One region of the Vibrio sp. genome, then DNA from elsewhere that is predicted to be linked to it. Evidence: predicted binding sites of a transcription regulator. Region 1 holds the regulator's gene; each other region holds the start of a gene.
The links. Region 1 encodes PurR, which represses purine synthesis genes. Its sites were predicted from a motif close to TNANGNAAACGTTTNCNTNA; they were not measured.

Region 1 (8,008 bases):
AATGGGTAATTACGTGTTTGAAGCGCAGACACTTTTTGCTGAACTCATCGAAGACGCAGATAACCCAGAATCCTCTCATGATTTTGGTAAAGACATCATTCCTAAGATGTTCCCACGTGGAGATGTGTATGTTTATGACTTCAGCACTAACCGTATTACTGGTGAGAAAGAAGAAGTTTACTGGCGTGATGTAGGTACCATCGATGCCTACTGGCAGGCGCACATGGATCTACTAGAAAAAGATGCGGCTTTCTCGTTGTACAATCGTAAATGGCCACTTCACACATACTACCCACCATTACCACCTGCCACGTTTACCGATTCAGTCAACGGTCGCGTACAGATTATTGATAGCTTGGTATGTAACGGCAGCTATGTTCGCGGCTCTCGTATTGAAAAGAGTGTGCTTGGTTTCCGCAGTAATATTGCATCTGCATGTGATATTAGCGAAAGTATCCTTTTGGGCGATGTCAAAGTTGGCGAAGGCTGCGTATTGCGTCGAGTAATTGTGGATAAGGATGCGGATATTGCGCCAGGCACACAAATTGGTGTCAATCTCACGGAAGACAAGAAGCACTTCCACGTATCCGATGATGGAATTGTCGTTATTCCTAAAGGAGCGCGTGTTGGCTACTAAGAATTTATCTATTCTATTTGTAGCATCGGAAGTCGAAGGATTGATAAAAAGTGGTGGCTTGGCAGATGTTGCCAAGGCACTGCCTGAAGCTCTCCATGAACTTAACCAAGATGTTCGGTTAACTCTCCCTGCCTACCGAAAGGTGGCAGGTATTGAATCTGCTCCAGTGTTACTAGAGACGCAGCTAGAGCTCTGGCCTCACACCGCCTACAAGGTTCGCGAATTAACGATTGCTGGCGTTACAGCCTATGCAATTGACTGTCCCAAGTATTTCGACCGACCTGAAATGTACGCGGAAAACAATCAGGCGTACAGTGACAATGGTGAACGATTCGCATTTTTTAGTGCAGCGTGTTTAGACATGCTTCAGAAGCTAGATTTCCAGCCTCATGTCATTCATGCGAATGACTGGCACACTGGATTAGTCCCGTTTTTGCTTAAGCATCGCTACAACTCATGTCCATTTTTTTCAGACACTAAGAGTATATTGTCTATACATAATGCGGTCTTTAAAGGTGTGTTCAGCTATGACGAGCTACAGTGCTTACCAGAGTTCCATGCTCGCTATGCTCCTGATGCTGCTGTTAGCCCTTCACATGTCACTATGCTTAAAGCGGGTGTACTTAACGCAGATAAGATTAATGCAGTAAGCCCTAGCTATGCTGAAGAGCTTAAAACCGAACTAGGCAGTCACGGAATGGCAGCCGAATTCCAAAGTCGTGCGAAAGACCTTGTCGGCATATTAAATGGTTGTGACTACTCTTCTTGGAACCCAGAAACGGATCCGTATTTACCGACGAATTTTCGAGCCAATCGCCAAAGTATGGTGAGAGGGAAGAAAGCGTGTAAACGAAACTTGCAAGAGAAGGTAGGACTAGCGGTAAAAGAGACTGCGATGTATGGCATGGTGTGCCGTTTGACTAATCAGAAAGGGGTGCATTACCTGCTTCCGATTCTTTCTCAGTTTCTGAAGCATGATGTTCAACTTGTTATCGTTGGTACAGGCGATCCTGTTCTGGCGTCTAGATTGAAAGAGGTGGAAGCGTTATACAGCGACAAGTTTAAGTTTGTTGAAGCGTACGACAATGGCTTGGCGCATCTCGTTGAAGCTGGCTCCGATTTCTTTTTGATGCCATCTGAATTTGAACCATGTGGTCTAAACCAGATATACAGCATGGCTTATGGCACACTACCTATCGTACGTGGTGTAGGTGGACTTAAAGACAGCGTGAGCGATTACGATGTTGACCCAAATATCGCCACAGGGTTTGTTTTCGACGAGCCAGAGCCAGTGGCTCTGCTTCTGACATTGCAACGTTCACTGTTGCTTTATGCCCAACAACCTAACGAGGTGAAACGAGTTCAATTGTATGCGATGAGTCAAAACTTCTGCTGGAGTAAAGCGGCGGATGAGTATCTATCGCTGTACCACAGTGCGTTGAATGCATAAATAATATACGGTTGAAATGAGGCGTCTTATGACGCCTTTTTTGTATTTTTCTAGTTTTGGACAAGATAAGTTACACGAATTGACATAAGCTGAATTAAAATTGCATCACTTTATGCTAATCTTCGGTTTTCAAAACTCCTTGGCAAAGATAGACAAAACAAAAATATGAGCTCAGAAATGCTGTTTCACAAAACATTTGAACATCCAACGAGTAAAGAGTGGGTGGTGTTTGTGCATGGTGCTGGAGGGAGTTCATCTATCTGGTTTAAACAAATCAAAGCTTATAAGCAGCATTTTAATTTGTTGTTGATTGATTTGAGAGGACACGGAAAATCTAACCAACTGCTTAAAGAATTGATGGCAAATCGATATACCTTTAAAGCGGTAACGCAAGATATCCTCAAAGTGCTGGACCATTTGAAAATCAGGTCTGCTCATTTTGTTGGCATGTCTCTGGGAACCATTATTGTCCGTAATATTGCTGAGTTAGCCTCAGACCGCGTTAAATCAATGGTTCTTGGCGGAGCTGTAACGCGCCTGAACACTCGTTCTCAAGTTTTGGTGAGGTTAGGTAACTTGTGTAAGCACATAGTCCCTTACATGTGGTTATACAGCTTGTTTGCTTATATCGTCATGCCTCAACGAACTCAGAAAGAGTCACGTCACTTGTTTATCCGCGAAGCAAAGAAACTTTGTCAGAAAGAGTTTAAGCGCTGGTTCATCCTGACTGCGGAAGTGAACCCTTTAATGAAATACTTTAAGGATCGTGAACTGCCAATCCCGACTCTCTATTTAATGGGGGAAAGGGACTATATGTTTATAAAGCCTGTAAAAGAAATGGTCGCAGTACATAGTAGAAGTAAGCTATTAGAAATTCCGGATTGCGGCCACGTTTGTAATGTAGAGCGCCCAGATGAATTTAATCAGCACTCAATAGAGTTCATCCAGCAACAAATCCAAACTGCTTAATCGGCGGCTGTCCCGCATTGCCAGCACACACCAAATTGTGACTCATTCATTTCACCGCATTTGACACATAGCCACTCAACACCCGCATCTGACTGCTTAAACTGCTCTATGATTTTAAGCGCTTCAGTTTGTTTATCCGCTTGTAACAGCCAAACATACGGCTCACTATTTTCTCCAAAAGGCACTTCGCCTTGTAAGCCAAAGATACCTTCTCCGCGAACCTCACAATTAATACCTTGGGACCTGAGAAGCTCACAGACTATGTGAGCTTCGGGTGGGTTACTAGCAGAGTAAACCTTCATGATGTAGAGCCATTTTGTGCTGCAGGAGAAGACTTTATCTTAGCCATTACCCATTTGGCTATGACAGGGAATAGGCCCAGCAGAGCAAAAGAAGCTAACACTGATGGAGAGACAATACCCGATAAGCTCTCAATCTGAGCGAGCTGAGTACCCGCATTAAGGTATACAGCAGTACCAGGTAACATACCCAATTGACTCACCACATAGAAACGAGCGACAGAGATTGGTGTCAGTCCCATTAGCAAGTTAATTAGGAAAAATGGGAAGACAGGGATTAGCCTTAGAGAAAAGAGATAAAATGCACCGTCACGCTCCACACCTTGATTGATCGCATTTAACTTATCCCCGAATTTGTCTTGTACCCAGTCTCGTAGCAAGAAGCGACTACTAAGGAAAGCAAGAGTAGCACCAATAGTGCTGGCAAAAGAAACAAGCAGCAAGCTCGTCCAAAAGCCAAACAAGGCGGCACCGAGTAAAGTCACAACCGCAGCCCCAGGGATAGAAAAGGCTGTAATCGCGATATAAGCGACGAAGTAAGTCAGTGCAGCAAAGATAAAATTCTCATTAATGTAGTCAGCTAGCGCTAGTTGCTGTGCTTTGGCATTCTCAAGTGTTAAATATTGGCCAAAGTTCATCGCTAAAAACACGATAAGAGTGACCAGTACTATGCCAATGATCAATTTTTTGTTCATAACAGCGTCCTTATACAATCTGCGCTCAAGGTAACTTGTGCCCTATAGTTACATACTTAAGTAAGTATAGGGAATCATTGATATAGGGAATAAGAACGAGTCATGAAGCAGAAAATTTCCATCAAAAGTAAAAAAGCCAGCATTATGCTGGCTTTTTATCAATCAGTTGGAGAGTTTGCTAAGTAACTCTTGTCGACGAGTTTGAGGTATTACTGACCAGTGCGTACCTTTTATTGCACCTTCTAGCGCCCAAAGTAACTCAACACTGACTTCTGCTGAATGAGAAGACTGAATAGCCTTATAAGCATTGACTGCGCCCGCTTCTTCCAAGGATTCAACGTCGTCAATCCCTGCCTTTTTCAGCATTCTTTCCGTTGCTAATCGCAAGTTAGGTAAATCTTTCAAGCGGTTAGGCTTAGCTTTTGATTGTATCTTTTTCTCTTCTTTTGCCGCTTTTAAAGCTTGTTTAGCAAGCGCTAATGTTCGTTCGGTGTCAGAAGAAAGATCATCAGTTAATGCAAAATATTTGGTTACGACGGGGAAACCGCGTTTTTTATAAACGTATGGTTCCAGCGCAAGGGTTTTAAACTGCTGTGTAAGCTGTTCATCAGCGCGCACGTGCAGTCTGTCATTTACCACCAAGGCAAACATCGTTTCATCTGCGAAAATGCCGAAGCCGCCAAACATTGAACGAGACTTAATTTGACCAAGTTGCTCAAACAGTCTCATTGAGTCTTTTAGTATTGGTTTATCCATGCTGTAATTTCTCGGTGTATATGTATACGCCACCAATTCAGGTCCGAGAGAGTAGCAAAATAATGCAGAAATTTTGTCAGTAAGGTGTCATACAAGAAAACACTTCGTAAAATATCGACGAATTCCATGTCTAGTGCTGTTACGTGTTAAGACGCGTCTAGATTACGAGAAATCTTATTGTACTAGTTTTGCATATTTGCCATCGGCAACCCCGCTGCCTTGTACTAATGACTTAAGGCCGGTGGCTTTGCGTCCCATCCTTTCGGAATGGTTTGCCCTGTTCGTGGCATTAATCGAACTATTTAAGAATAAATAATATTTGAGGTAAGTATCACACTTGGAGTGACTAAATGTGATCTTGGTTCAGTAAATTGATGGGGGTTATGCGTTTGGCTAATCAATAATCATATTGCCAAACGCATATCGTTATTACTTGTTAAGGTTGCGAACCGTACAACGCTCAACAATTTCTGGGTGCATTTCAAAAACGCGTTTTTCGTGTTCTTTGTCCTTTATGCGCTCTAGCAGAATTTCAAACGCATTTTTACCAACACGACGTTTTGGCTGGTGAACTGTTGTTAGTGGTGGAGAGAAGTATTCCGCTAACTCAATATTGTCATAGCCAATGATCGACATGTCTTCAGGAATTTGGATACCTTTCTGCTGTAGGCGGCTCATCAAACCAAGAGCCATAGTGTCATTGAAACAGAATACTGCAGTAGGGCGCTTGTCCATTGCGACGATCTTGTCAGCAGCTAGTACGGCTGTATCACATTCAAAGTTACCTTCGAGGATCCAGTCTTCGTTGACATTGAGTTCGGCCTCTTGCATTGCGCGTCGGTATCCCGCGATACGTTCTTGGCACGCTGCTTTTTCGAAGTGACCACTTAAACAAGCGATGTCACTATGCCCGCGTTCAATAAGGTATTTCGTTGCTAGGTAGCCACCTTCTTCGGAGTTATCGATGATCTTGTCTGCTTGGGAGCTCTCTGGGCCCCAATCCATAACCACTTTTGGAATATCTTTGTGGCGATCAAGCATTTCACTTAACTCTTCAGTTAAGTCAGAACACATAACCAAGATACCATCTACACGCTTTTCAGCTAACATGCGGATGTAATCACGTTGCTTCTCGTAAATACCACCGGTATTACATAGGATCAAAGTATAACCTTGACGGTAACAGTAGCTCTCTACACCATCGATAACTTCAGAAAAGAAAAGGTTGGTTGATTGAGTAACTAACATACCGATGGTACGAGTGCTGTTACATTTCAAGCTACGAGCAACAGCACTTGGTGCGTAATTCAGTTCCTGTACTGCTTCCATGACCTTTTCTTGGGTCGCTTCTGCAACAAAACGTGTTTTATTAATTACGTGAGATACCGTTGTCGTTGACACGCCGGCTAAGCGCGCTACGTCTTTTATAGTGGCCATAAGGTTCTGTCCTGTCGATGACTGCCACGGAACAATATTCCTAAGTTTAGGATAATCTGGCAGAAAGTATCAGAAACACAAAAACCGCTGTTAATTAGCGGTTTGTATTTATTAAATTCATTTTTATCGTTTGCGGTCACGATTCTAGACCGCAAACTGGAGAAGCGCAAATAAAAAGGCTTTTGTTACCGCTTAGGGTCACAAAAAGTAAGGTTTATTCACCTTTTAAGTAGCTCGAGTCGAGCTCTAAGAATGCGACCATCAAGTTCGCGATAGCAGAATAGAAACCAAATTCGTCAATGTTTTTACATTTCGCAGCAAATTGTGGTGTCCAACTTAGTAGGTGATCGCAGATAAATGCATCTTGTGCGGCCAACGCTTCTTCCATTGCACTTTCTTGCTCCAACTCGTTAGAGCGGATGATTAGGTTACCTAAAAAATCAAGCTCGATGGCAATATGGTCTGCGGGCTCATTAAGGTTCTCATCTACCTGCACTCCATATTGTTGGAGCAGCGCTTCAATTTCTCTCGCCGGTTCATCATTCAAGAGACCTGACTTACCGATGTACATTGAAGCGTAAGGCAAAGCTGAGTCTCTATCCGATTTAAGGAACAAATCACAAAAATCTGCTGATAGCTCTAGCTGAGCATCCTCTCGGTCCATTAGGCGGTTCAAAGCGTCAATGACGTCAGAAACGGCAGGTTTTAGTGCTTCGTTCTCACCCAAACCAGTCAGAAATGAGCGAATTTCTGCAGAGTGATACTGATCTAAAGCTTCCTGAGTCAGTTCTTTTGCCATCAGGCTAGAGAGCCACCAGTAGATCTCGGCGCGTTTTTCATTAAATGCTTTAATTTCTTGCATTAGGTTTAACTCCTAAAATAACTGCGGATAGTTTACCCAATAAAAATGAACAGCGGTAACACTGGTTGTGACGAAATAAATGTAAATGTGGAAAAAAGTTAACCGATAGCCTAGGTTTGTCTTGAATCAATAAAAAATCATCTTTCTTGGTTTTAAAGTAACAAATACTAGAAATGTTACTGATTATGAATAGAATACTGGTTAAAACGATGACCAATGTAAAATAAGTGGTGTAAATGAGCTATCACGTATTAGTTGTAGAAGATGACGCAGTAACTCGTAGCAAGCTAGTTGGTTACTTTCAAAATGAAGGTTACCACGTAAGTGAAGCAGAAAGCGGCGAGCAGATGCGTGATTCACTACAGAACAATGCGATAGATCTAGTGATGTTAGATATCAATCTGCCTGGAGAAGATGGATTGATGTTAACACGCGAGCTTCGCAGTCAATCAGACATTGGGATTATCCTGGTAACAGGACGCACGGATAGCATTGATAAAATCGTCGGCCTTGAAATGGGTGCAGATGATTATGTAACTAAGCCTTTTGAGCTTCGTGAACTTTTAGTGCGCGTCAAAAACTTGTTATGGCGTATTTCTGCAGCTCGCAATTCAGCAGGTGTTGGAGAAACGGATAAGCAAGACAGCAACACAGTACGTTTTGGTGAATGGACGTTTGATGTTCAACGTCGAGCACTAAGCCGTGCCGGCGAGCCTGTAAAATTGACTAAGGCAGAATACGAACTGCTAGTTGCTCTATCTTCATACCCGAACCAGGTACTGAGCCGTGAGCGTATTCTTAACATGATAAGCCACAGAGTCGATGCACCAAATGACCGCACTATCGACGTTCTTATTCGCCGTATGCGTGCGAAAATGGAGTTTGATCCAAAGAACCCACAGA
Region 2 (8,008 bases), on a different contig from region 1:
AAAGGTGACCAACAAGCCGTCCCTGGTTTTCGAGGTGGGCAGTTTCACCGTAACAAACACTTCTTACCCAAAATGATCGAAGACCTTTGGGCAGCTCGCGATGTGGCAAAGAAAAACAATGAGCAAGCCTTTTCGCAAGCGATAAAAATCATCATGAACTCATTTTATGGCGTCCTGGGATCTTCTGGGTGCCGATTTTTTGATACCCGCTTGGCCTCCAGCATTACAATGCGTGGCCATGAAATCATGAAACAGACCAAGAAGCTGATAGAAGACAGAGGCTATCAAGTCATATACGGTGATACGGATTCAACCTTTGTCTCTTTAAATGGATCATACTCTCAGCAAGAAGCCGATAAAATTGGTCAAGCGTTAGTCGAGCATATCAATGAATGGTGGGAAGCTCATTTAAAAAGTGAGTATAACTTAACGTCGATTCTGGAATTAGAATATGAGACTCACTACCGCCGTTTTCTCATGCCGACTATTCGAGGCCAGGAAACAGGGTCAAAGAAACGTTACGCTGGTCTTATAGGGGAAGGCGACCAAGAGAAGATTGTTTTCAAGGGACTGGAAAGTGCTCGTACAGATTGGACACCTTTGGCGCAGAGATTCCAAACTAACCTTTATTCTATGATTTTCCACGGTGAAAACCCGAGTAACTATGTACGAGAAATTGTTGAAGCCACCCTATCCGGTCAATTTGATAGTGAACTCGTCTACCAAAAGCGCCTTCGTCGTAAACTGCACGAATACCAGAAAAACGTCCCGCCGCAAGTCAGAGCCGCTAGACTCGCTGATGAGATCAATATGCAACTTGGGCGACCACTTCAATATCAAAACAAAGGTCGTATCGAATATCTCATCACCCTTTCAGGGCCCGAGCCCAAAGAATATTTGAAAAGCACGATTGATTATCAACACTACATCGACAAACAACTTAAGCCTGTCGCCGACGCAATACTTCCATTTATAGGCTTAGATTTTGCTTCATTGAGTGAGCCCCAACTAGGCCTATTTTAGTACGTAATCCATTAGTTTATCGATAGGTAATGACTTTGCGTAATACCAGCCTTGAATCGCAATACCTTCTTGCTTAGGAATGAATAATAGTTGCTCTTCAGTTTCAACACCTTCAACAATCACTTCCAACTCAAGTAGCTCGGCAGTAGACATAATGCTAGAGAACACTTTACGCCCTTTCTCACTTGCCAAGGCTAATACAAATGAGCGGTCAACCTTCAACACATCCACATCAAACTTGTTTAAATAGCTCAATGATGAATAACCTGTCCCGAAATCATCAATATGGATTTTTGCCCCTAGTCGGCGTAATCGATTGAACACCAGAGTTAGTACTTTTTCATCGGCGAGTAATGTTTCTTCCGTGATTTCGATGTGAATAAAGCGAGCGCAAGGCGCAATAATCTTCTCAAGTTGATTTAAGTAATTTTCATCTATCAATGTTTCCGCCGTCACGTTGATACTGACCGCAAGATAGATACCTTTTGAATGCATATCGGCAATATCTCTAACAACTTGCTTGAACACCCAAATATCGACATCTTTCATCAGATTCGCTTCTTCCAACCAAGGTAGAAACGTGTTGGGGTATTTGAGTTCACCATTGGAATCAACAGAACGAATTAATGCTTCACACCCCACTGTTTTACCAGTCGTTGAAGACACTTGGGGCTGATACTCAAGACAAAAATCTCGTTGCCCAATCTGTTCTAACTCTTGCTCTACTTGAGTTGTTGCCTTTTCACGCTGCGCAGCTTGAGCAATGGGGTCATCCATCAAGGTTTTGGCTTCTTCTTGACGACGAGTATATGTGGTGTCAAACGCCGATAAGCGGATGCCCGACCGCTCAATACTATTGCTCATAGAATTAACCGCAGGTAGATAAATCAGTACACCAATGACGATGTTTATCAATTGAAGAATAATGGCGTTAATATCCCCATCTGTTGCCATCCAAGCATTCAGAAAAATCGGGCTATTGAACGGAACAGAAACCGACGGTGAATCCACCAAACCAAAAGAAACCGCCACCATGCTAACCAATACATTAGTGATTGGAACAATAAAAAACGGCAAAAACAATCGCGGATTAAAGATAATGGGTAAGCCAAAGAGCAAGATTTCATTAATGTTTAGAATCCCAATAGGGATACTCGCTAACGCAATCAACTTAAAGTTACGCTGTTTAGCAAACAACAAAAGTGCAACCACTAATGAGAAAGTCGCGCCGCTACCACCGATAAAAACGAAAGAGCCCATGAATGACAAGTTCATGTGATATTGAGCGGCCCCTCCAGCTAGCATTGTCGAATAGTTGAGATTACTCGCTTCCTGAAGAAGCTCAACCAATGGCAACAACGCGTAATAGCCATGCACGCCCATAAACCAAAGCGTTGAATTGAGTGCTGCAAACGTCACTCCAAATAATGTAGGGTCATTGGCGTAGTCAACAGACAAGAGCGAAACAAACTCGACATTTACAAGCGTCATCACCACACCGTAATTAACAGCCAACACCAAAAAAGATATTAGGACGGCAGGCAATACTAAGTTCAATGACTCCTTAACAATTTGCCCCGCCGAGTCTGTCTTAGTCAGCTTTAGCGCATCAATCTTCATCAAATACGCTAACAACGGGACCGCGTATAACGGCGTAGTTATCGCTATGATGATATGAAAGGTGAGAACCGTGTTATCAGCAGGCAGAAAATAGCTTACGGTAACCAAGTAGGTAATCATCAAAAGAGCGATAGGAGGACGGGGTAGCTTCCATTGCATTGCTAACACATAAGAGATTGTGGATGTCATCAGATAAGGAAAAAACTCAGCGATAGCATCATGCAGCTGATAAAGCAGATCTATCCACGGATAACGGTGACCTGCAATAAACTCACCAATACTGGCAAAGAAAAGCGCAAACGACGAGATCATTAGGCAGGGTATGAGCCATAGCATACCCTCTCGAATAGCTTGTAATGAAGGAAAGAAATAACGGCGAAATGTGCTAGTTACGGAACCTATATTGACTTGATAGTTATTTGAGTGTTCCTGCACTGAAATGTACCTCTCTAGAGGAAACTTTCTCCTCTATTAAAGCTAGCACAATTAGTTACAGATATATCAAAAATAAGGCAAAACTTACACTTAACCGATTCTGAACTCAGTTTTCTTATACTGGTTGGCTAACCAATCACCAAATCCATCCAAGATTCCAATCACTGATCGTTTCGCAATCAACCGGCCCGACAGTAAGATCCCCAAACGTTCGATCTCTACCTGTTTCTCAGGAAAGTAGCGAAGGAACTGTTGCCCGCACTCTATCGGATCGTCATACCACTTTTTGTCGCGGTACATTATCAGAGAATAGCTGGCTCGAAGGAGTTTCTTAGCGATGATTTTCTGAGATTTAATTAAGTCTGCTTCTTTGTCCGCACGAGCGATTCGGTTGCGATAAACGGCTACCCAGTCTTCCACATCCATATTCCAATGCTTGGCAATTTCCCAGCTAGGCTCGTAATCGCCAAAACACTCTGCAAGGTTTTCACCGTGGATACACACCGCGCAATGACGCAGCTGAAAGCCCCATGAAAAGATGCTTTCAAGACTTACCACTTCGCTCACCAACGCAGACTTAAAGCTTACCTCCGATATAAATGGATAACTTTTCTGAAAACGCCACTTGATGGAATTCAGCAGTGCCGTTTTCGTCTCAGCAAACGACTTGTGAGTCACGATAATCACATCAAGATTTGACTGGCCCGGCTTGGCAGTTCGCCTCGCCACACTTCCGTAAAGGTAAATGCTGTGCAGATTCTCCCCCAGCCCACCAGTAACAAAGCCGACTAGGTCTTTAATCGCAGGTTGGTAGGGTGTTTGAAATGGCGTTTGAGGGTCAATCGTCGAGAGATACATTTAATTCGTTAATTGCTTCCAAGTAATCTACTAATGTTCGCCTACAGCGAGTTATGAATCAAGATATTCCTTCTGTAACTGGCTAGGTATATAATGCAGTGATTCAACACCATACAAAGGAAAACGTTCATGCCTAAGGCAAGTGAGCTTAAAAAAGGCTTTGCTATTGAATCAAATGGCAAAACACTATTAATCAAAGATATCGAAGTAACAACTCCTGGTGGTCGTGGCGGAGCTAAAATCTACAAGCTACGTTGTACTGATCTAAACACTGGCGCACGCGTTGATGAGCGCTTTAAGTCTGACGACGTTGTTGAAACTGTTGATATGTTCAAGCGCGCAGCTGCGTTCTCTTACGTAGATGGCGATGAGTATATCTTTATGGATAATGAAGATTACACTCAGTTCACTTTCAAAAAAGATGAAATCGAAGATGAGCTGCTTTTCATCACTGAAGACATTCAAGGCCTGCACATTATCCTAGTAAACGGTAACGCGGTTGGTATTGAGCTGCCAGCAACGGTTGAGCTTACTATTGAAGAAACTGATCCTTCAATTAAAGGTGCCTCGGCATCAGCGCGTACTAAGCCTGCACGCTTGCCTACAGGTCTAACGGTACAAGTTCCTGAATACATCGCGACTGGTGACCGTATTATTGTTAATACGGCAGAACGCAAGTATATGAGCCGCGCATAATTATGGCTGAATTGATCTCTTACGATGATGCCATCGATACTGCGTACGACATCTTCTTAGAGATGGCTCCTGACAACTTAGAAGCTGCTGATGTCATTATTTTCACTGCGCAATTTGAAGAACGTGGTGCTGCTGAATTAGTAGAAACGAGTGACGATTGGGCTGGCCACGTTGGCTTCGAAGTAGATAAAGAAGTCTACGCAGAAGTTCGAGTTGGACTAGTCAATGAAGAGAATGATGTTCTCGATGAAGTTTACGCCCGCCTTCTTGTTAGTCGCGACCCAGATCACAAGTTCTGCCACATTTTGTGGAAAAGGGACTAACGGTAGATATAAAAACACCCAAGCACTGCTTGGGTGTTTTTCTACTGCTCAAACACGCTGTGCTTAGCAGCTAAATTAAAGCCTAGTAAGTAGTGCTAAGCATTAATCATCAACTGAAATATTTTCTACACGGGCTTTCAGTTTTTGACCTGGACGGAAGGTAACTACGCGTCTAGCACTGATAGGAATGTCTTCCCCTGTTTTAGGGTTTCGACCTGGACGTTCATTTTTATCTCGAAGATCGAAATTACCGAAGCCAGACAATTTAACCTGTTCTCCGCCTTCTAGTGCTTTACGAATCTCTTCGAAAAACGCCTCAACCGTTTCCTTGGCATCCCGTTTACTGAATCCATGCTTCTCAAACAGGTTCTCAGCCAAATCGGCCTTTGTGAGCGCCATAAAACTTTCCTCAAAGCTGTGTTCAAACCTTGCCACCCAAAGGTGACACCAAAACTTTCGTCAAGCCAATCAACAACATATCGGCCTTACTTTGGAAAGTGTATGCCAAGCTTATGATTTTCGCCAACTTTTTTCTTAAATGTTCATTATTTGAACAAAAAACCGTAGTAAATACGCTCACTTAGGCCACTATTTCATAGTGAAATATGACAAATAAAGCCTTCCCAATCAAAACATTAGCCTAAATTGATAGATTTATTGATATAAAACTCCAAATTAACCTTTTTCTCAACCAGGCTATTTTTCTTTATTCATTAAATCATGAGGTTAGCATCATATGATTAACTATTAAGCACAAACACGCCATCACTGCTTTGCGCTTTTACTCGGTAGAGAGCACTCTCTAGCTCTGAGACTCTCGACTCGTACCCATTTCGACACATTTGTTCATCTAACTGACATACACCCACTGTACTTGATAACGTATTACTATCAGCGTAAGTAATATTAAAATACTCCTTAATCATCGACTGCAGAGTGACAGCGAGCGTTTCTAGGTATTGATTTGACTCAAACTGCCCACTTACTAAAAACACGTCAGACTGATACCGAAACACTAAGAGCTCTGACGAAATATGTTGCTGGATTAAGCTAGCAGTTTCGACTAGCGAGTCATCCCCTTGCTCTCTACTAAACCGACGATTAAAGCGTTTTAATCCATCCATAGACACTAGTATGACCCCATTTGGCGCTTTAGCGGCATTGACGCGGTCAGCTATCCAAGAGAAAAAACCGTAACGATTCTTTAAGCCTGTTAAGTGATCGGTATGATAAATCTGTTCCAAAAACTGGTTGTGGCTCGCCAGTTCTTTCTTCTGATTGTGGTGGCTGATAGCAACCGCAACGTAACTAGCGAGTTGCTCGACGACTTTTTCATGGGTAATTGAATACTCGTGGCACTGATTTGACTGGACTCCCATGACAGCTAACAGCTGAGATTGATAGATCACTGGAACAAAGATCACTGAAGCCCCTTGCCATTCTTCACCAATGGAGCCGCACCTCACATCATCCGGCACCCTCGCTGATTCTAAATACAGTGAAATTTCCTGAGGCGAGCTGGTATTTAGTCGAACCGTTTTTTTGTGTATCGCACTATAAACACCAATGTGCGAGACGGCGTCACATTTCACCTTATAAGGCGAATGAAAGTAGCCATTTTCAAGTACATACTGATAATTAAGCTCATTGCTCTCAGCATCGTAGTAAGCGAGAGAGAATGCAGAAATGGGCAGTAAGTCCTCTAGGGAGTCAAAGATGCTTGCGAGTTTTTGATGCTCGACATCTCCGTTGTTTAGCATCTGCCCGAGTTCATTTAACACCGATAGCCTATCTTGAATAAGCAACGATTGCTGACTTGCCAACGACTCTTCATGAACCTTAGAGACTCGCCGTAAATGCTCTAACTCTTGCGCCCTACGCATTTCGATGACGTCATCTTGAAGCGACGTAATGCGCCGCAGATACTTTACTTCGTTATCGAGATCTCCCACCTTCTGGTAACACTTTACCGCAATACGATATAACGATAGTTTTTCTCTAGGGTTTTCCGACAACGCTTTGCTACTGAAAACCTGAGACAGGAATTCTAATGCTTGAGGATACTGGCCAATTTGGTATAAAAACTGTCCGTAGAAATGAAAGAACTCCACATGGAGTAACGGATCAGTTAGCCCCTTTAATGAGGCAAAGGCATCTTTATAAGACTGCTGAGCAGATACAACATCTTGTTTGTACTGATACCACACCGCGAGGTACAAAGCGTAATACGCTTTTGCATGACGCAAGTTCCGCTGATCACAATAGCACTCACATTGCTGTAAATAATTTTCCGCATCGTCCAAACTTCCCAGCATCGTAGAAGCAAGTGAAGCGTTTAGTAAAGCCATCGAGTAGGCACTATCGTAATCTTGGGCATTAGATTGCTCCAACGCTTTTACGCTGTATTCAAGAGCTTTTCTCCACTCTTTCAACTGTAGCGAGATTCCAGATAAATTAACGTTGAGGAAAGTTAATGTTCTTGGCTCCGCAGCGTCAAATGTTGCTTCTGCTTGAGTAAAGAAGTGTTGAGAGATCAAGTATTGGCCGCGTTGAGCCTGTATTGTTCCTATGTAGACGCATATGTGCGGGTACAATGCCCACTCATCGGGTTGTTTAATCGCTTCAAGAAGCTGCTCGAACTGCCCCAAAGCCTGCTGGAAACGATCCTCCCTATAGCTAAGAATTGCGTCAAGATACTCAATATAAACGTGACTCAACTTTTCTTTGCTTTCTTCGCCAATCTTTTCGAGCTTATGCTTAGCCTCATAAATTTCAGAGATGCTGCGATCTCCTTGGAGCGCTGTGATTACTCGGAAAGCCTGTTTATTGGCATTAGTATATTGGATCAATTCGTTCATAAGTGGCCACCATCAGAAACGGACTCGCCATTATACAGAATGAAATACCAATAGATAGAAACTTTGAAAGTCTACTAATGTACAACTTTGACACTAAGTTAATGATAGATGTGTTTATTTGCTATAAAATTGTTTGCGTATTGTTGATGGCAAAATGATAATAACTGCAAATAATAAACATAAATAACTAACGTG
Region 3 (8,008 bases), on a different contig from region 1:
GCCGACTATCAATGAAGCTTTAGTGCTACCTTATCTCGAATCTGACCGATTGCTCAGCGACCAAGATCTTGTGTCGAGTGCTAGAGTACTTGGCTCTAGCGATGGAGCGCAGTATCTCACCGAAAATAAAGTCATTTACATCAGCAAATCGAATGTTCATTCCGATTGGTTGATTTACCGACCTCTCAACGAGTATCAACGTGATGAACATAAGATAACGGCTCTTAAGCAAGTGGCTAAAGCAACTTGGTTCTCTGATGATGAGAGTTACAGTGGTCTAAAGGTTGTTGAGCAGAACCAAGAAATTCTCGCCAATGACATCGTACTGCCCGTTATTGAGGGCATCACAGAGTCTTTATCTACGACCTTTTACCCTGCGGCTTCTCCTGCGCAAAGTGTGGCGAATGTATTAGGGGCGTTAGAGGGGAGTCACTATGTTGGCCAAAATCAGGTGATTGTTATTGATCGAGGGAGTATCGATCAGTTGCGGCAAGGTTCGATGTTTGAGCTCTATGCTCAGGGGGCTTTTGTTGACGGTGATAAGCATTTACCTGATACGCTGATTGGTCATTTAATGGTTATTCGACCTTATGAACACTTCAGTCTGGCCTTAGTGACACAAAGCACTCAACCCATAAGCCAGCAAACGTTGTTACGCTCACCGCTAGACACTTTTGAATAATGAACCAAGATGCCTTAGCCGCTTGGCTGGCGCTTTATTTTACGCCACGAGTGGGCCCCAAAACTTTTGCTAAACTGACGTCGATAGAGAGCCCGGAAAGCCTGGCTCAGTTTAGTTGCGCTGAGCTTAAATCAGTCGGTTTTAGTGATAGGCAAATTGAGTATCTTAAACATCACTCTGAAAAAGAGGTCGAGAATTGTTTAGAGTGGCTACAAGGCTCTAAACAGCGTACGATCCTCACTTCACAAGACGCCAACTACCCCCCATTACTTAAGCAATCTGGCTCTGCACCCGCGGTATTGTTTGTTGAAGGTGACGTTTCTTCTTTATCTCAACCTCAGCTTGCTATTGTTGGTAGTCGCAACGCTAGCCTTGATGGGCTGAACTGTGCTCGTCGCTTCTCTCAATCGTTAGTTGGTCATGATTTAGTGATCACTAGTGGGTTAGCCTTAGGTGTTGACGGGTATGCTCATGATGGAGCGCTACAAGGTGGTGGGCAAACCATTGCTGTGTTAGGAAGTGGGTTAGCGACAGTCTATCCTGCTCGTCATCGTCAACTTGCCGAAAGAATCTGCCAAAGTGGCTCATTGGTGTCTGAGTTCCATCCTCTAGCCAAGCCAAAGGCGGATCATTTTCCTCGCCGAAATAGAATTATTAGCGGGTTATCTTTGGGGGTACTTGTGATTGAGGCTGCTGAAAAGAGTGGGTCTTTAATCACTGCTCGTTATGCGGCAGAGCAAGGGAGAGACGTGTTTGCTATTCCCAACTCCATTCATCACCCACAAGGTCGAGGCTGTAACTTGTTGATAAAGCAGGGGGCATGCTTGGTTCAGAATGTTGAGGACATTTTGGCTGAAATAGATACGCTGATTCGTTGGTCTGATAAAAGTAGAGAAGTGATACAGCAGGAAATTTTTCCGATAGAAGATAGCAAAGAAGAATTGCCATTTCCTCAGCTGTTAGCTAACGTAGGAAGTAGGGCTACACCAGTTGATATTCTTGCAAGCAGGACCAATATACCTGTTCAAGAAGTCATGATGCAGCTCTTAGAGCTTGAGCTCTCAGGGCATGTTGTTGCAGTTTCCGGTGGCTATATTCGAAAGGGGAGGGGCGAGCTATGATGATGGATATCCTAATGTATCTGTTCGAGACTTACATCCATAGCGATGCAGAGTTACAAGTCAATCAAGATGAGCTTGAAGAAGAGTTGCTTCGTGCAGGCTTTCATCAAAATGACATCTATAAAGCCCTTGTCTGGCTGGAAGAGTTAGCCGCTCTGCAGCAAAGCGAGGCCCACTCAGCAATTTCTGTGTGCAGTACATCGACCTCGACACGTATTTACACCGCCAAAGAGTGTGAGCGTTTGAGCTTAGAGTGCCGCGGTTTCATTACTTTCCTTGAACAAGTGAACGTGTTGACAACGGAAACGCGTGAAATGGTGATTGACCGCATTATGGGCCTCGAGACGGATGAGTTTGAGCTGGATGATCTCAAGTGGATTGTATTGATGGTGCTGTTCAATGTACCAGGCAATGAAAACGCTTATACGCTTATGGAAGAGCTGTTATACACCAAAGAACAAGGTGTTCTACATTAACGAGCTTTCCAAGTGACCAAAAGCAGTAAAATAGATCAGCAGCTGTTTTCAGCTCATGAACACGCATTAGAGCATCAAGCGTGCCCGAAATGCCAATCCGAGCAGCGCGATGGCGAGCTTCAGCTTCGCCATGGCAAGCATGGCCCATTTCTTGGCTGTACCCTGTATCCAACCTGCGATTACATTAAACCATTACATCAAAATGATGGGCATATCATCAAAGAGCTTGGTGTACCTTGCCCAGAATGTGGCAACGAGTTGGTCCTTCGCCAAGGGCGTTACGGTATGTTTATTGGTTGTAGCCACTATCCGCAGTGCCATCATATTGAGTCTTTGGATCAGCCTGAAGAAGAGCCCGAGTCACCGGATTTAAATTGTCCGGAATGTCATAAAGGCCATCTAGTTGAGCGTAAAACACGTTTTGGTAAGTTATTCTATGCCTGTGATAACTACCCTAAATGCAAGTTTGCGGTGAACCAGTCCCCAGTCGCTGGGCAGTGCGAGAAGTGTGGATTTCCATTACTGATTGAGAAAAAGCTGGCCAGTGGGAACCGATTACAGTGTGCTAATCGTAAATGTCATCACACCCAAGAAAGCAAATAGCAAAACGGCGCCTAGAGCGCCGTTTTTGTTTACTGGTTATCAAGATTACTCTGTGAAGTTCTCAGCGAAATCATGTACGGCTGGAAAAGCCTTCTTGTCTAGGACACTGGCGAGTGCACATAATTTACGTTGTAGTTCGCCATTGTAATCTCCACACACATTAATGTGACCCATTTTACGGCCTTCGCGCTTCTCTTTTCCGTACCAATGCACATGGCAGCCATCCATCGCGATCACCGCTTCTGGTAACGTATCTTCACCCAAAATGTTGATCATCGATGTGGATCGGATCAGTTTGGTTGAACCAAGTGGCATGCCACAAACGGCGCGCAGGTGGTTCTCAAACTGACATGTTTCCGCGCCTTGTTGAGTCCAGTGACCAGAGTTATGAACGCGTGGTGCGATTTCATTAACCAGCAAAGTGCCATCTACATCAAAGAACTCGAGGGCTAACACGCCCACGTAGTCGAGGCTGTTGGCAACCGCAGTGAACATGTTCTTCGCTTGTTCTTGCAGATCTGTGTCTGCAATAGCGGTAGACAGTGTCAGGACACCATTGGTATGAACGTTCTCCGCTAGAGGGTAAACCGCCACGTTGCCATCTTTGCCACGGGCACCAACCAGAGAGACTTCACGATTAAACGGGACAAACTCTTCAGCGACAATCGCTTGGGTTTCTGTCGCGGCAATGCATTCCGCCATTTCAGCCCAGATGGCATCTGCTTGATCTGCATCTCTTAGGCGCCACTGGCCCTTTCCATCGTATCCGCCCAAAGCGCTTTTAAGCACCATAGGAATACCTACGTGTTGGATAGCAGTATCAAAGTCCTCACGGGAGTTGATGACGTAGTATTTGGCATTACGTACGCCAGCATCATCGAGTAACTGCTTCTCGATGCGGCGGTCGCCACCGGCTTTAATGGCCTGTGTTGATGGCAAGAATTTCCCACTTTGCTCACACACCGCAAGAATGTCATGCGGGATATGTTCAAACTCAGCGGTGATGACGTCAGCTTGCGCAATCGCATCCTCTAAACCATGGCCAGTCACCATTTGCGTTAGCGGATGAACGATATTTTTGCTCCCCACATCGTACGCAGAGATCTCTATGTTAAGAGGCGCGCCTGCCAATGACATCATACGAGCCAGTTGACCGGCACCTAGCACTAACACATGCATGGTATTAGTCCTCTGCTGGATTTGGGTTAGCTAATACAGTCTCAGTCTGTTCACTGCGGAACGCTTCAACTTTAGCCATCACTTCTTCGTCATGCGTACCAAGGATTTGTGCCGCTAGTATACCTGCGTTTGCTGCGCCTGCTTCGCCGATGGCTAATGTACCTACAGCGATCCCTTTTGGCATTTGAACAATAGAGTAGAGAGAATCTAGACCGCTTAATGCTCGTGATTGAACGGGCACACCAAGTACAGGCAAAGACGTAAAGGCTGCTGCCATGCCTGGTAGGTGAGCAGCACCGCCAGCGCCAGCAATGATAACCTTTAGACCGCGCTCTTTGGCGCTAGTGGCGTAGTCAGCGAGAAGTTGAGGGGTACGGTGAGCAGAGACTACTTTTTTTTCGTACTCAACTCCGAATCTGTCTAGCATTTCTGCTGCTAGTTTCATTGTTGGCCAATCTGATTTTGAACCCATGATGATACCGACTTTCATCTCGAACTCCTTAAAGCTGCGCGTAATAGGTGAGCATTCAATTTGTGCGCATTATACGGGGATTTTACTCTTAAGCAAACGTTTGCGCTGGTGTTAAAATCAGATTGATACAATTTATAAATAAATAGCTTTAGTCACTGGTTGTGATTGTTTGTACACTTATCAAAAACAAAGATTGAACAGGAAGTATTCGTGGATAACTTTAATCTAGCGCTCAACGCTTTAAATGATGGTGAAGTGATCGCCTACCCTACCGAGGGTGTATTTGGTGTCGGGTGTGATCCGGATAACCCAGAAGCTATTCAAAAATTATTAGAACTGAAGCAGCGCCCTGTCGAAAAAGGGTTGATTCTGATCGCTGCAAGCTATGAGCAGCTGCTGCCCTACATTGATGAGTCACAATTGACTTCGCAGCAGCTTGAGCAAGTCCATCAAACTTGGCCAGGTCCAGTCACTTGGATAATGCCTTGTAGCGATAGAGTGTCTAATTGGGTATCTGGCCAATTCGATTCAATTGCAGTGCGTGTAACGGATCATCCTTTGGTACAAAAGATGTGTAATGCGTTTGGAAAGCCGTTAACCTCTACCAGCGCGAATCTAACGGGTGAACCGCCATGTATGACCACAGAACAAGTCTATCAGCAGCTAGGCGATAAGTTGGTGGCTGTTTTGGAAGGTGAAACGGGTGGAAGAGAAAAGCCAAGTGAGATTCGTGATGCGAAAACGTCACAAGTATTAAGACAAGGCTAACCTTGCAAAGGAAGAAAGATGTCGGCAATTGATAAACAAGCGGTAAAGCAATTCTTAATGGAACTGCAAGACTCGATCTGTCAGAAATTAGAAGCAGCAGACGGTCAGGCAGAATTTGTTGAAGATGCATGGCATCGGGAACCTGGTGAGAAGCTAGGTGGTGGTGGTCGAACTCGCGTGATGAAAGAAGGCGCAGTGTTTGAGCAAGGCGGAGTGAATTTTTCTCATGTGCAAGGAAAAGAAATGCCTGCTTCTGCAACGGCTCACCGACCTGAGTTAGCTGGTCGACGCTTTGAAGCGATGGGGGTGTCATTGGTTATGCATCCTAATAACCCATATGTACCAACTTCTCACGCTAACGTTCGTTTCTTTATTGCCGAAAAAGAGGGCGAAGAGCCAATTTGGTGGTTTGGTGGGGGCTTTGACCTAACACCGTTTTATCCTTTTGAAGAAGACGCGCAATATTGGCATAACACTGCGAAAGAAGTGTGTGCGCCATTTGGCAGTGAAGTCTACCCAGAGCATAAAGCTTGGTGTGATAAATACTTTTACCTGCCACACCGTGATGAAACCAGAGGTGTTGGTGGTCTGTTCTTTGATGATCTTAACCATTGGGAGTTTGATAAGTGCTTTGAGTACATCAAAGCGGTTGGTCAAGGTTATACAGATGCCTACTTGCCGATAGTAGAGCGCCGTAAAGAGACTGAATACAGTGAACGTGAACGTCAGTTCCAACTATATCGCCGAGGTCGTTACGTTGAATTTAACCTAGTGTTTGACCGTGGCACTCTATTTGGCCTTCAGAGCGGTGGGCGCACAGAATCTATCTTGATGTCGATGCCACCGTTAGCGCGCTGGGAATATGCTTACCAAGTTGAGCCGGGTTCTGCAGAAGCTGAACTATACGATCATTACCTCAAACCAAGAGAGTGGTAAGACTTTCTTCAATATATAGATAGTGATAGGGTCAATGTTTCGCATTGGCCCTTTTTTAGTTCTGCAGGTAAAGGAAATGACTCAGCAAATAGATCGCTATGCCGTTTTTGGTAATCCCATCTCTCAAAGTAAATCGCCTTTTATTCATACTCTATTTGCTCGTCAAACCAATCAGTCATTGACCTATACTGCAGAAAGCCCAAATAAGGACGCGTTTCAACAAGCGGTGTCTGAGTTTTTTGCTCAAGGTGGTAAAGGCTGTAATGTCACGGTTCCATTTAAGGAAGACGCTTATCGCTTTGCTACTCGACTGACAGAACGTGCTCAATTGGCTGGCGCGGTGAATACGCTGAAGAAGCTAGATGATGGTGAGATCATTGGTGATAACACCGATGGTGAAGGGTTAGTGCAAGACTTGCTTCAATACCAAGCGCCTTTAAAGGGAGCGCGTATTTTACTTATTGGTGCTGGTGGTGCCGCGCGTGGCGTCATTAAGCCACTATTAGACCAGCAACCCGCTGAAATTGTTGTTACCAACCGAACTTTTGCGAAAGCGCAACTGCTTGCCGAGATGTTTGCACCGCATGGAGCGATTAGCGCTTGTGAGATGAGTGAAGTCAACCAATCGTTTGATGTGATCATCAATTCCACCTCTTCTAGCTTGAGTGGTGAGCTACCAGATATATCCGCAGCTATCTTTACTGAACAGGCGGTTGTGTATGACATGATGTATGGCGCTGGTAAAACGACCTTCAATCAGTGGGCGCATGAGCATGGGGTGGTGCGCGTCTTTGATGGATTGGGAATGCTGGTCGGTCAGGCAGCCGAAAGCTTTATGCTTTGGCGTGGCTTAAGACCGGGTACCAAACAAATTTTACGTGAGTTAAGAAAGAACCTAGAGGGATTGTAATGAATCAATCGATCTTATTCCCAGACATGCAAACATGGGATGAAGACAAACAAGCCGTTCTCTTTCCGGCGCAGCAATCAGGTGCGTTAATTCAATGCCTCGTGAGCATGAATGAACTGAAACAGCTGTCGGGACAAAAGATAGAGAATGAACAGCAAGCTCTGGAAGTCTTTTCACAATATCGATTCGATCTTGAAGAGCTTGCTGAAGAACTCATTGAAGAAGAAGAGTTCAATGCAGAAGGTAATATAGAGGTAGTTAGTTAATTTCTTTCACCTCGTGAAGGTAATCTTCTTTGTTCTGCACATAGTTATCCGCAGACTTTTGTAAGAAAGCTCGCTCCTTATCGTTGAGAGGGCGAGCTTGCTTTACTGGGCTTCCTACATAAAGGTAACCACTTTCGAGTCGTTTTCCTGGTGGTACTAGACTACCAGCACCAATCATTACCTCTTCTTCTATAATGGCAGCGTCTAATACAATCGCGCCCATACCGACTAAAACGCGATCTTTAATGGTACAGCCATGCAGCATCACCTTATGGCCGATCGTGACATCATTTCCAATAACCAGAGGGTAACCGTCAGGGTTCTCTTTATTCTTATGGGTGACATGTAAAACACTACCATCTTGAACATTAGTGCGATCGCCTATTTGAATATGGTTTACATCACCTCGTGCAGCCACCAATGGCCAGATGCTTGAGTCGTTGCCTATTTTGATATCACCAACCAAAACAGAGCTACTATCTATATAGACGCGCTCACCAATTTGAGGGGAAATACCTTTGTAACTGCGTAGTGAGCTCATGATTTATCCTTTTTATCTTGATATATAGCGTTTATAGGCTCAGGAAAGTACCAA
Region 4 (8,008 bases), on a different contig from region 1:
CTTTTCTCATGGTAATCCTGCAGACCATATTGCTACAGCAGCCAATGTACGAAAAGCCGCTCGTAAGCTCGGTAAACATGTCGGTATTCTTGTTGATTTGCAGGGCCCTAAGATTCGTATTGCGGGCTTTAAAAATGATTCCGTCCACCTAGAGCAAGGCAAGACATTCATTCTAGATAGTGCGCTGGACTCTCAATCTGGCGACGAGCAACGTGTAGGCCTAGACTACCCGCAATTGGTCAAAGACTTGTCTGTGGGTAACGTACTGCTGCTCGATGACGGCCGCATTCAACTTGAGGTCACGCATGTTGATGAATCCGGGGCCTATGCCGAAACAAAAGTTCTCAACAGCGGAAAGTTATCTAACCGCAAAGGCATTAACCTATTAGGTGGTGGTTTATCCGCGCCAGCACTAACAGAAAAAGATAAACAAGATATCCATACAGCCTCCATCATTGAAGCAGATTTTCTCGCGGTTTCGTTTCCACGTAATGCAGACGATCTCAACTACGCCCGCGATATTGCTCGCCAAGCAGGCTGTAATGCACAAATCATTGCCAAAGTTGAGCGTGCTGAGATCGTTGCCGACCAAAATGCAATGGATGAAGTCATCCTTGCGTCTGACATTATTATGGTTGCGCGTGGTGATCTAGGTGTTGAAATTGGTGATGCTCGACTACCGAGTGTGCAAAAAGCCCTTATCAACCGCGCAAAGCACTTTGGTAAACCAGTCATTACCGCGACCCAGATGATGGAGTCCATGATAGAAAATCCATTGCCGACACGCGCTGAAGTTATGGATGTTGCCAACGCAGTTATTGATGGCACCGATGCCGTCATGCTATCGGCAGAATCAGCAACAGGCGCCTACCCTGTTGAAGCGGTTAAAGCGATGGCTCGTATCGCTCATGGGGTAGAACAAGAAACAGAATGCTCTGGCGAATGCTGGGAGAGTGTTCAACAGTTGTGCAGCAATAGCAGTAAAAGCTTTGCTATCTCTTCAGTCTTGTTTGCTGCAAAAGCCCAACAAAACCTGGGCGTCGCCGTTTTTACTGATAGTGGTGAAACGCCACTGCTTATGTCTCGCTGCCACAGTCGAGCTCTGATATGGGCCTTAAGCAGCGATGAGAAACTGTTAGCTCGCTTATCAATTTTACGTGGCGTTGAACCAATATATGCGTCACTGAACGAGGAAAAGATCACCGAGGAAGTATTGGCACGGTTAGAGCAAGCAATCCATGAAAACAACATTCAATCTCTGTTGATTTCTCGTTTTGAGTCCGTTGAAAAAGCAGGAGATATCAATATCAGCCGACTGATTACCATCCAAAACAAAGCGCCGATTGCCGCATAGTTTTTGTGTTTCTCCATAGACGTTAGTCACCCTCCCCCAATCCTTGCTCCACAGGGAAACTTAGGGATTTGGCCTACCCTTGCGGTAGGTCCTTTTTTTCTCCGAAACCGTAAACGACACATTTATTCTTGGTACGATTTCAGTTAAAGTCCCCATCGAACTAGAACTATCGCTTTACAACGTACATTTTAACGTTATCATCCTTTCGCAAACGTTTGCCTTACTATTTGTGTGTCTTTTTAGAGGGTTTTATGCTGTCCGATATCGAGATTTGTCGCAAGACATCACTGCTGCCTATATTAGAGGTTGCCCAACGCGCTGGTCTATTAGAATCAGATTTTCACAGCCAAGGAAAATATAAGGCTAAAGTTACACTAGATAGCCTCAAGCGCCTTTCGCAATGTGATACCGGCAAGTTAGTACTCGTAACTGCAATTACTCCGACACCTCTTGGTGAAGGGAAAACCGTCACGACCATTGGCTTAGCCCAAGGTATCGCGAAGCTTAATCGTTCAGTGACAGCCTGTATTCGCCAGCCCTCAATGGGGCCAGTATTTGGCGTAAAAGGTGGTGCTGCAGGTGGCGGTTATTCTCAAGTTGCCCCAATGGAAGAGCTTAACCTGCATCTGACCGGTGATATTCACGCCGTTACTGCTGCCCATAATCTCGCAGCAGCAGCCATCGACGCGCGGATTTATCACGAGCAGCGAAACGGCTACGAAGATTTTGAATCTCGTAGCGGTTTAAAAGCCTTACGCATAGACGCTCAGCGCGTTGTTTGGAAACGAGTTATGGATCATAACGACCGAGCTTTACGTATGGTGACGGTGGGTAGAAATGAAGCTGGCAAAAGCATTAACGGCTATGAACGTGAGGATGGATTTGACATTTCTGCCGCGTCCGAGCTGATGGCAGTTCTCGCGTTAGCCACCGATTTAAAAGACCTTCGCGCTCGAATTGGTCGTATTGTTGTGGCATACAACCTAGACGGAGAACCTGTTACAACAGAAGATCTGCAAGTTGCTGGTGCCATGGCTGTGAGCATGAAAGAAGCCATTGAGCCTACCTTAATGCAAACACTCGAAGGTGTACCAACACTGATTCATGCCGGCCCATTTGCCAACATTGCGCATGGAAACTCATCAATTATTGCAGACAATATTGCGACCAAACTCGGTGAGTTTACCGTGACTGAAGGTGGCTTTGGCTCTGATATGGGATTTGAGAAAGCGTGTAATATAAAGGCTCAAGTATCAGGCAAAGCGCCGGACTGCGCGGTTATCGTGGCTACGTTAAGAGGCCTCAAAGCCAATTCAGGAGTTTACGATCTTAAACCAGGTCAGCCTATTCCTGACTCTCTATTTGAAGACGACGAGCAAGCGCTTATCGCTGGGTTTGAAAACTTAAAATGGCATATCAATAACGTCAACAAATATGGGGTGCCGGCTGTTGTCGCGATTAACCGCTTCCCTCAAGATAGCCAAGCAGAGTTGGAACAGCTAAAAGCGATGGTCGAAGGCTTGCCTAACGATGTTGAAGTCGCCATCAGCGAAGGTTTTGCTAAAGGTGGTGAGGGTACGTTAGAGTTGGCGCGAAAAGTCATTCACCAAAGTAGCCAAGCACACCAATTTAAGCCTTTGTATCAACTAAACCAAACAACGGAAGAAAAACTGATGGCGGTGGCTGAATCCGGTTATGGCGCAGCAAGCATCAGCCTAAGTGATACTGCAAAACAACAACTTGCCCAGTTCAAAAAACATGGCTTTGACAATTTGGCAGTTTGTCTTGCTAAGACACCACTTTCAATTTCAACCGATGGTTCAGTAAAAGGTGCTCCCTCCCATTTTGATGTCCCTGTACGGGAGTTAAAGCTCTGTGCCGGCGCAGGCTTCATCTATGCACTATGCGGCAACGTGATGACCATGCCGGGCCTACCAGACAAACCCGCCTTCATGAACTTAGATCTTGATGTGGATGGCAACATCATTGGCTTGAGCTAATCCACAACCCAAAAATAAAGGCTTAGGAAAAATCCTAAGCCTTTATTTTTTAAGCTCCAAAGCGCAGAATCCACCAATTCTTCTTTTAGATCATGTACCATTGAAAGATAACTCAGCGAAAACTGGAATCCTTCATGGAAGCAGAACTACTGGAAATCAAAAACTTCCTCGCCCAGCATCCTCCCTTTGATGAGCTTGAAGACGATGTACTTAACTTCGTCACTAAGCATGTCGAAATCTCATACTTCCGTGAAGACACGCCAGTGATTCACTTTGGGGATGAAATTCACGATCTCTACATGGTTAGAAGCGGCGTGGTCGAAGTCTATCGACGTAAAGGTGAACTATACAACCGCTTGGATGAAGGGGCACTGTTTGGTCAAATGGGGCTACTGACCAACAACAAGGTTCGTTTTCCCGCAAAAGCCATTAAGGATTCCCTGCTCTACTGTATTCCTGAAGCTGTGTTTCAAGAGCTGTATGAAAAGCATGAAGCGTTTGCTGACTTTGTCGAAGTCGCCGATAATGCTCGCCTGCGTCAAGCCGTTTCGAGCAATAACGAGCAAAACGATCTGACCACTTCCAAAGTGCGCACCCTATTAACCAGTGATGCCCCCTTCGTTGTTAAGAGTGAAACGATCCAAAATGCAGCCATCAAAATGGCTGAAGAAAATGTCTCATCTTTGCTAATTATCGATCCAGATGTGCTTGAAGATGACGAAGATGACCACAACCCTCTTGTCGGCATCATTACTGACCGAGACCTCTGTACACGAGTGCTTGCGCAAGGCCTAGATCCAAGTGATGAGGTGTCTACCGTAATGACGACAGAGGTCATCTCACTCGATCACAATGCTTATGTTTACGAAGCCATGCTCACCATGCTTCGCTACAACGTTCATCACCTTCCGGTTTTAAAAGACAAAAAACCGATTGGTATTATTGAAGCAACCGACATCGTTCGCTACGAGTCTCAAAATTCGCTGTTGCTAGTAAGCAGCATCTTCCAGCAACAATCTATTGATGAGCTTGCCTCTTTGTCTGAGCAAGTAAAAGATAGCTTTGTCCGTTTGGTTAACGAAGACGCTAACTCTCATATGGTTGGCAGTGCCATGTCAGTGATTGGTCGGAGCTTCAAACAGCGTATTATCGAGTTAGCTGAAGAAGAGCTTGGCGAACCTCCCGTTCCTTATTGTTTTGTTGCCTTAGGCTCAATGGGGCGTGACGAACAGTTGCTCGTTACTGACCAAGACAACGCTATTATCCTCGATAACACCTTTATTAAAGATGAGCACGACGCCTACTTTGCTGAGCTTGCTAAACGCGTGTGTGACGGCCTTGATAAGTGCGGTTACACTTATTGCACGGGTGACATCATGGCCACCAACCCTGATTGGCGCATGACACGTACGGAGTGGGAAGAATGTTTTGCTGACTGGATTGATGATCCCAACCCTAAAGCGCTGCTTAATGCGTCGATTTTCTTTGACTTAGACGGCGTTTATGGTCGATTAAAGTGGGCAGAGCAACTCAATGGTTTCATTGTCCGCCGCGCTCGTAAGAACAATCGATTCTTAGCTTGTTTGGCGCGTAATGCCATGAACCGAACGCCACCACTCGGGTTCTTTAAAGATTTTGTGATGGAGAAAGATGGTCAACATAAAAACTCCATCAACCTTAAACGTCGAGGCACCGCTCCACTGGCCGATTTGATTCGTGTTCACGCCCTTGCTGTCGGCTCCCGTTCAAAGAACTCATTTGAACGTTTAGATGATATTCACGAAGCCGGTATTTTACCAAAAGGCAAAGCACGTGATCTTAGTGACGCACTAGAGTTTATATCGATGGTACGCATTCGCCATCAGGCATTCGATGTTGAGAATCAAATTGATCCCGATAACAATATCGAGCCTGAAAACCTGTCTGACTTTGAGCGTCGAAACCTGAAAGATGCATTCCAGATCCTGAGTAACGCGCAGAATTTTCTCAAGTTCCGCTATCAAGCCAGCAACAACTTTAAGTAGGGTGTCTGATGTTCAATAAACTCGTCTCTCCACCCAGTATCGACTGGCCAAGCAAATTTAAGCGTAAGCTCGAATGTGCGCAGAATACCGATTTAAAAGCTTTCTACCAACAAGGTGTTGTCGCACCCGACACTCCGCTGGACGAGGTTATCTTTCTCGCGATGGACTTTGAGACTACGGGTCTAGACTCCGAGCAAGATGACATCATCACAATTGGTACCGTCCCTTTCACACTTAACCGAATTTTGATCAACCAAGCAAAACACTGGACTGTGCGTCCACGTAAACAGCTAGAAGAAGACTCGGTAATCATCCACGGAATTACCCACTCAGATGTCTTGGATGCTCCGGATTTAAGTGACGTGTTTCCCGATATTTTGTCAGAAATGAGCGGTAAAATAATGGTGGTTCACTATAAGCGTATCGAGCGAGAGTTTTTTAATCGCGCACTTCTGACCCGTATAAATGAAGGGATTGAGTTTCCGGTTGTCGATACCATGCACATTGAAACCCAGCTCCAGCAAAAAGCAAAAGGCGGTATATTCAATAAACTCCGAGGTCGTAAACCGGCATCAGTTCGGTTAGGAGCAAGCCGCACACGCTATGGACTACCACAATACACGCCCCACCACGCACTAACAGATGCGGTCGCAACTGCAGAGTTGCTACAAGCTCAAATCGCTTACCATTACGAACCTAAAACGCCGATTAACCAAATCTGGTTATAGCATTCTAGAGCCAAGCAGTGAAAGCATGCTTGGCTCTAGAACCCTCAATTAGTTCACAGCCATATTGGTTGCCATGGCAAGCAGCAGTGCGGCAAAGATTTTTTTAATGATAGGCACAGGCAAGGTTTGGGTTGCTTTCGCTCCAAGGGGCGCGGTAAACCAAGATGTACTTACAATACCTATCAGCGCTGGCAGATACACGAAACCCGCAAAACCATCCACCAAGGCAAACTGACTGCTACCTGATGTTATGTAACCAATTGAACCACTTAATGCGATAACAATACCACACGCTGATGCGCAACCAATCGCTTTTTTCATATCAACGGAGAAAAACGTCAGCAATGGCACCAACAACGCTCCTCCGCCAATGCCAATCATCGCTGATAAACCACCGGTAATAGTGGTGAGTATCGTAAGCAATACTTTACTTGGCATGGGGCGCTCTACTTGCGTATCTCCTTTGCCACTAAAGATCATCTTCAATGCTATCAAAACAACACTAACGGCAAACACAATGCGTACTACCTGCTCAGGTAACAGTGCTGCCATAAATCCACTCACTAACGCACCAAGAGCAACACCTGCCATTATCCAAGGAGTGATCTGCCAAGGTACATTGCCATTTTTATGATGAGCTAAGGCTGATGAGGTCGATGTAAACAAGATAGATGCCAGCGACGTTGCAATGGCACAAATAACGACTTGCTCGCTTGGAAGAACATCAAAGTGAAGTAAGATTAGACTGAGAATCGGAACAATGACTAGACCTCCGCCAATACCGAGTAATCCAGCCAAAAACCCAACACCACTGCCCAATAGTGCACAATATAAAAATAACAACACCAAGTCCGCCACTCACTTTATCCTTAATTCATTTATCCATTTGCGGAATATTTCGATTCCCGCTTGTAGCACATCAATATATCTTTTCATTAATCATATGAAACATGAATTTTTCTCATATTGAATGTGAAGGATTTCCGCTGTTATTAACTCGGCAAACAACGGTATAAATCAATCATTGCTCTATAAACCCTCACTCGCTCAACGAGTTATTGACTAGACCGAGGGTGGCAACTGAGAAAACAACAATCAGACATCTCAGGGCGAGCACTTCGTTTTTCAGCTTTCATCTCAGGAAATAGGACTACACCGCCATGAGTACAGAATTCAACTTTACAATCAAAAGCATCAGCCTTGATGAAAATTACCAGCCGGCCGATAGTACACGTATTACAACAAACTTTGCTAATTTGGCACGAGGTGAGAGCCGCCAAGCGAATCTGCACAATGCATTAAAGATGATCGACAATCGATTTAACGCCTTGGCGAATTGGGACAACCCTAATGGCGACCGCTATTCTGTTGAACTAGAGATCGTATCTGTCGATATGGATATCGTTGAAGGCAATGAAAGCTTCCCTTCTATAGAAGTATTAAAAACCTACGTAATCGATCATAAAACCAATGAGCGCATCGAAGGCATCGTAGGCAACAATTTCTCATCATACGTCCGTGATTACGATTTCAGCGTTCGATTATTAGACCATAATAAAGACCAACCAAAGTTCACTGTCCCAGATGACTTTGGTGACCTGCACGGCAAACTATTTAAATATTTCGTCGAGTCTAAAACATACGGGCAGCACTTTAAAAAACTGCCTGTCATTTGTCTAAGCGTGTCAGACAATAAAACCTACTTCCGAACTGAAAACCAGCACCCAATATTAGGTTATGAATACCAACCGAATGAGTCTTCTTTAACGGAACAATATTTCCAAAAAATGGGGCTACAAGTACGCTATTTCATGCCGCCAAATAGCGTTGCCCCATTTGCGTTCTATTTTTTCGGTGATTTGCTCAATGATTACACCAACCTAGAGCTAATTAGTACCATTA

Region 2: the regulator PurR is predicted to act here: its motif matches at 5,473-5,492, upstream of ihfA (integration host factor subunit alpha).
Region 3: the regulator PurR is predicted to act here: its motif matches at 4,622-4,641, upstream of purE (5-(carboxyamino)imidazole ribonucleotide mutase).
Region 4: the regulator PurR is predicted to act here: its motif matches at 1,558-1,577, upstream of AC4MRV_RS10580 (formate--tetrahydrofolate ligase).

Annotation. Positions count from the first base shown of each region.
Region 1 covers NZ_CFHWOM010000062.1:5,132-13,139, forward strand. The annotation lists gene glgC (glucose-1-phosphate adenylyltransferase) at 1-637, shown strand, start outside; gene glgA (glycogen synthase GlgA) at 627-2,087, shown strand; gene AC4MRV_RS19125 (alpha/beta fold hydrolase) at 2,253-3,056, shown strand; gene AC4MRV_RS19130 (putative signal transducing protein) at 3,053-3,358, opposite strand; gene AC4MRV_RS19135 (TVP38/TMEM64 family protein) at 3,355-4,050, opposite strand; gene AC4MRV_RS19140 (TfoX/Sxy family DNA transformation protein) at 4,213-4,806, opposite strand; cyclic di-GMP riboswitch class I at 5,008-5,093, opposite strand; gene purR (HTH-type transcriptional repressor PurR) at 5,236-6,243, opposite strand; gene torD (molecular chaperone TorD) at 6,458-7,105, opposite strand; gene torR (two-component system response regulator TorR) at 7,342-8,008, shown strand, end outside.
Region 2 covers NZ_CFHWOM010000003.1:206,712-214,719, reverse strand. The annotation lists gene AC4MRV_RS04530 (DNA polymerase II) at 1-1,023, shown strand, start outside; gene AC4MRV_RS04525 (PTS sugar transporter subunit IIC/EAL domain-containing protein) at 1,015-2,979, opposite strand; gene AC4MRV_RS04520 (nucleotidyltransferase domain-containing protein) at 3,169-3,936, opposite strand; gene yeiP (elongation factor P-like protein YeiP) at 4,066-4,632, shown strand; gene AC4MRV_RS04510 (HI1450 family dsDNA-mimic protein) at 4,635-4,955, shown strand; gene ihfA (integration host factor subunit alpha) at 5,058-5,354, opposite strand; gene AC4MRV_RS04500 (diguanylate cyclase domain-containing protein) at 5,696-7,813, opposite strand.
Region 3 covers NZ_CFHWOM010000044.1:283-8,290, reverse strand. The annotation lists gene AC4MRV_RS17075 (LysM peptidoglycan-binding domain-containing protein) at 1-682, shown strand, start outside; gene dprA (DNA-processing protein DprA) at 682-1,803, shown strand; gene AC4MRV_RS17065 (DUF494 family protein) at 1,800-2,279, shown strand; gene AC4MRV_RS17060 (DNA topoisomerase family protein) at 2,292-2,882, shown strand; gene AC4MRV_RS17055 (5-(carboxyamino)imidazole ribonucleotide synthase) at 2,928-4,061, opposite strand; gene purE (5-(carboxyamino)imidazole ribonucleotide mutase) at 4,066-4,551, opposite strand; gene tsaC (L-threonylcarbamoyladenylate synthase type 1 TsaC) at 4,744-5,301, shown strand; gene hemF (oxygen-dependent coproporphyrinogen oxidase) at 5,320-6,237, shown strand; gene aroE (shikimate dehydrogenase) at 6,314-7,147, shown strand; gene AC4MRV_RS17030 (DUF1488 family protein) at 7,147-7,413, shown strand; gene AC4MRV_RS17025 (gamma carbonic anhydrase family protein) at 7,406-7,954, opposite strand.
Region 4 covers NZ_CFHWOM010000014.1:53,864-61,871, reverse strand. The annotation lists gene pyk (pyruvate kinase) at 1-1,354, shown strand, start outside; gene AC4MRV_RS10580 (formate--tetrahydrofolate ligase) at 1,606-3,354, shown strand; gene AC4MRV_RS10575 (DUF294 nucleotidyltransferase-like domain-containing protein) at 3,489-5,378, shown strand; gene AC4MRV_RS10570 (3'-5' exonuclease) at 5,387-6,106, shown strand; gene AC4MRV_RS10565 (sulfite exporter TauE/SafE family protein) at 6,155-6,964, opposite strand; gene AC4MRV_RS10560 (DUF1852 domain-containing protein) at 7,267-8,008, shown strand, end outside.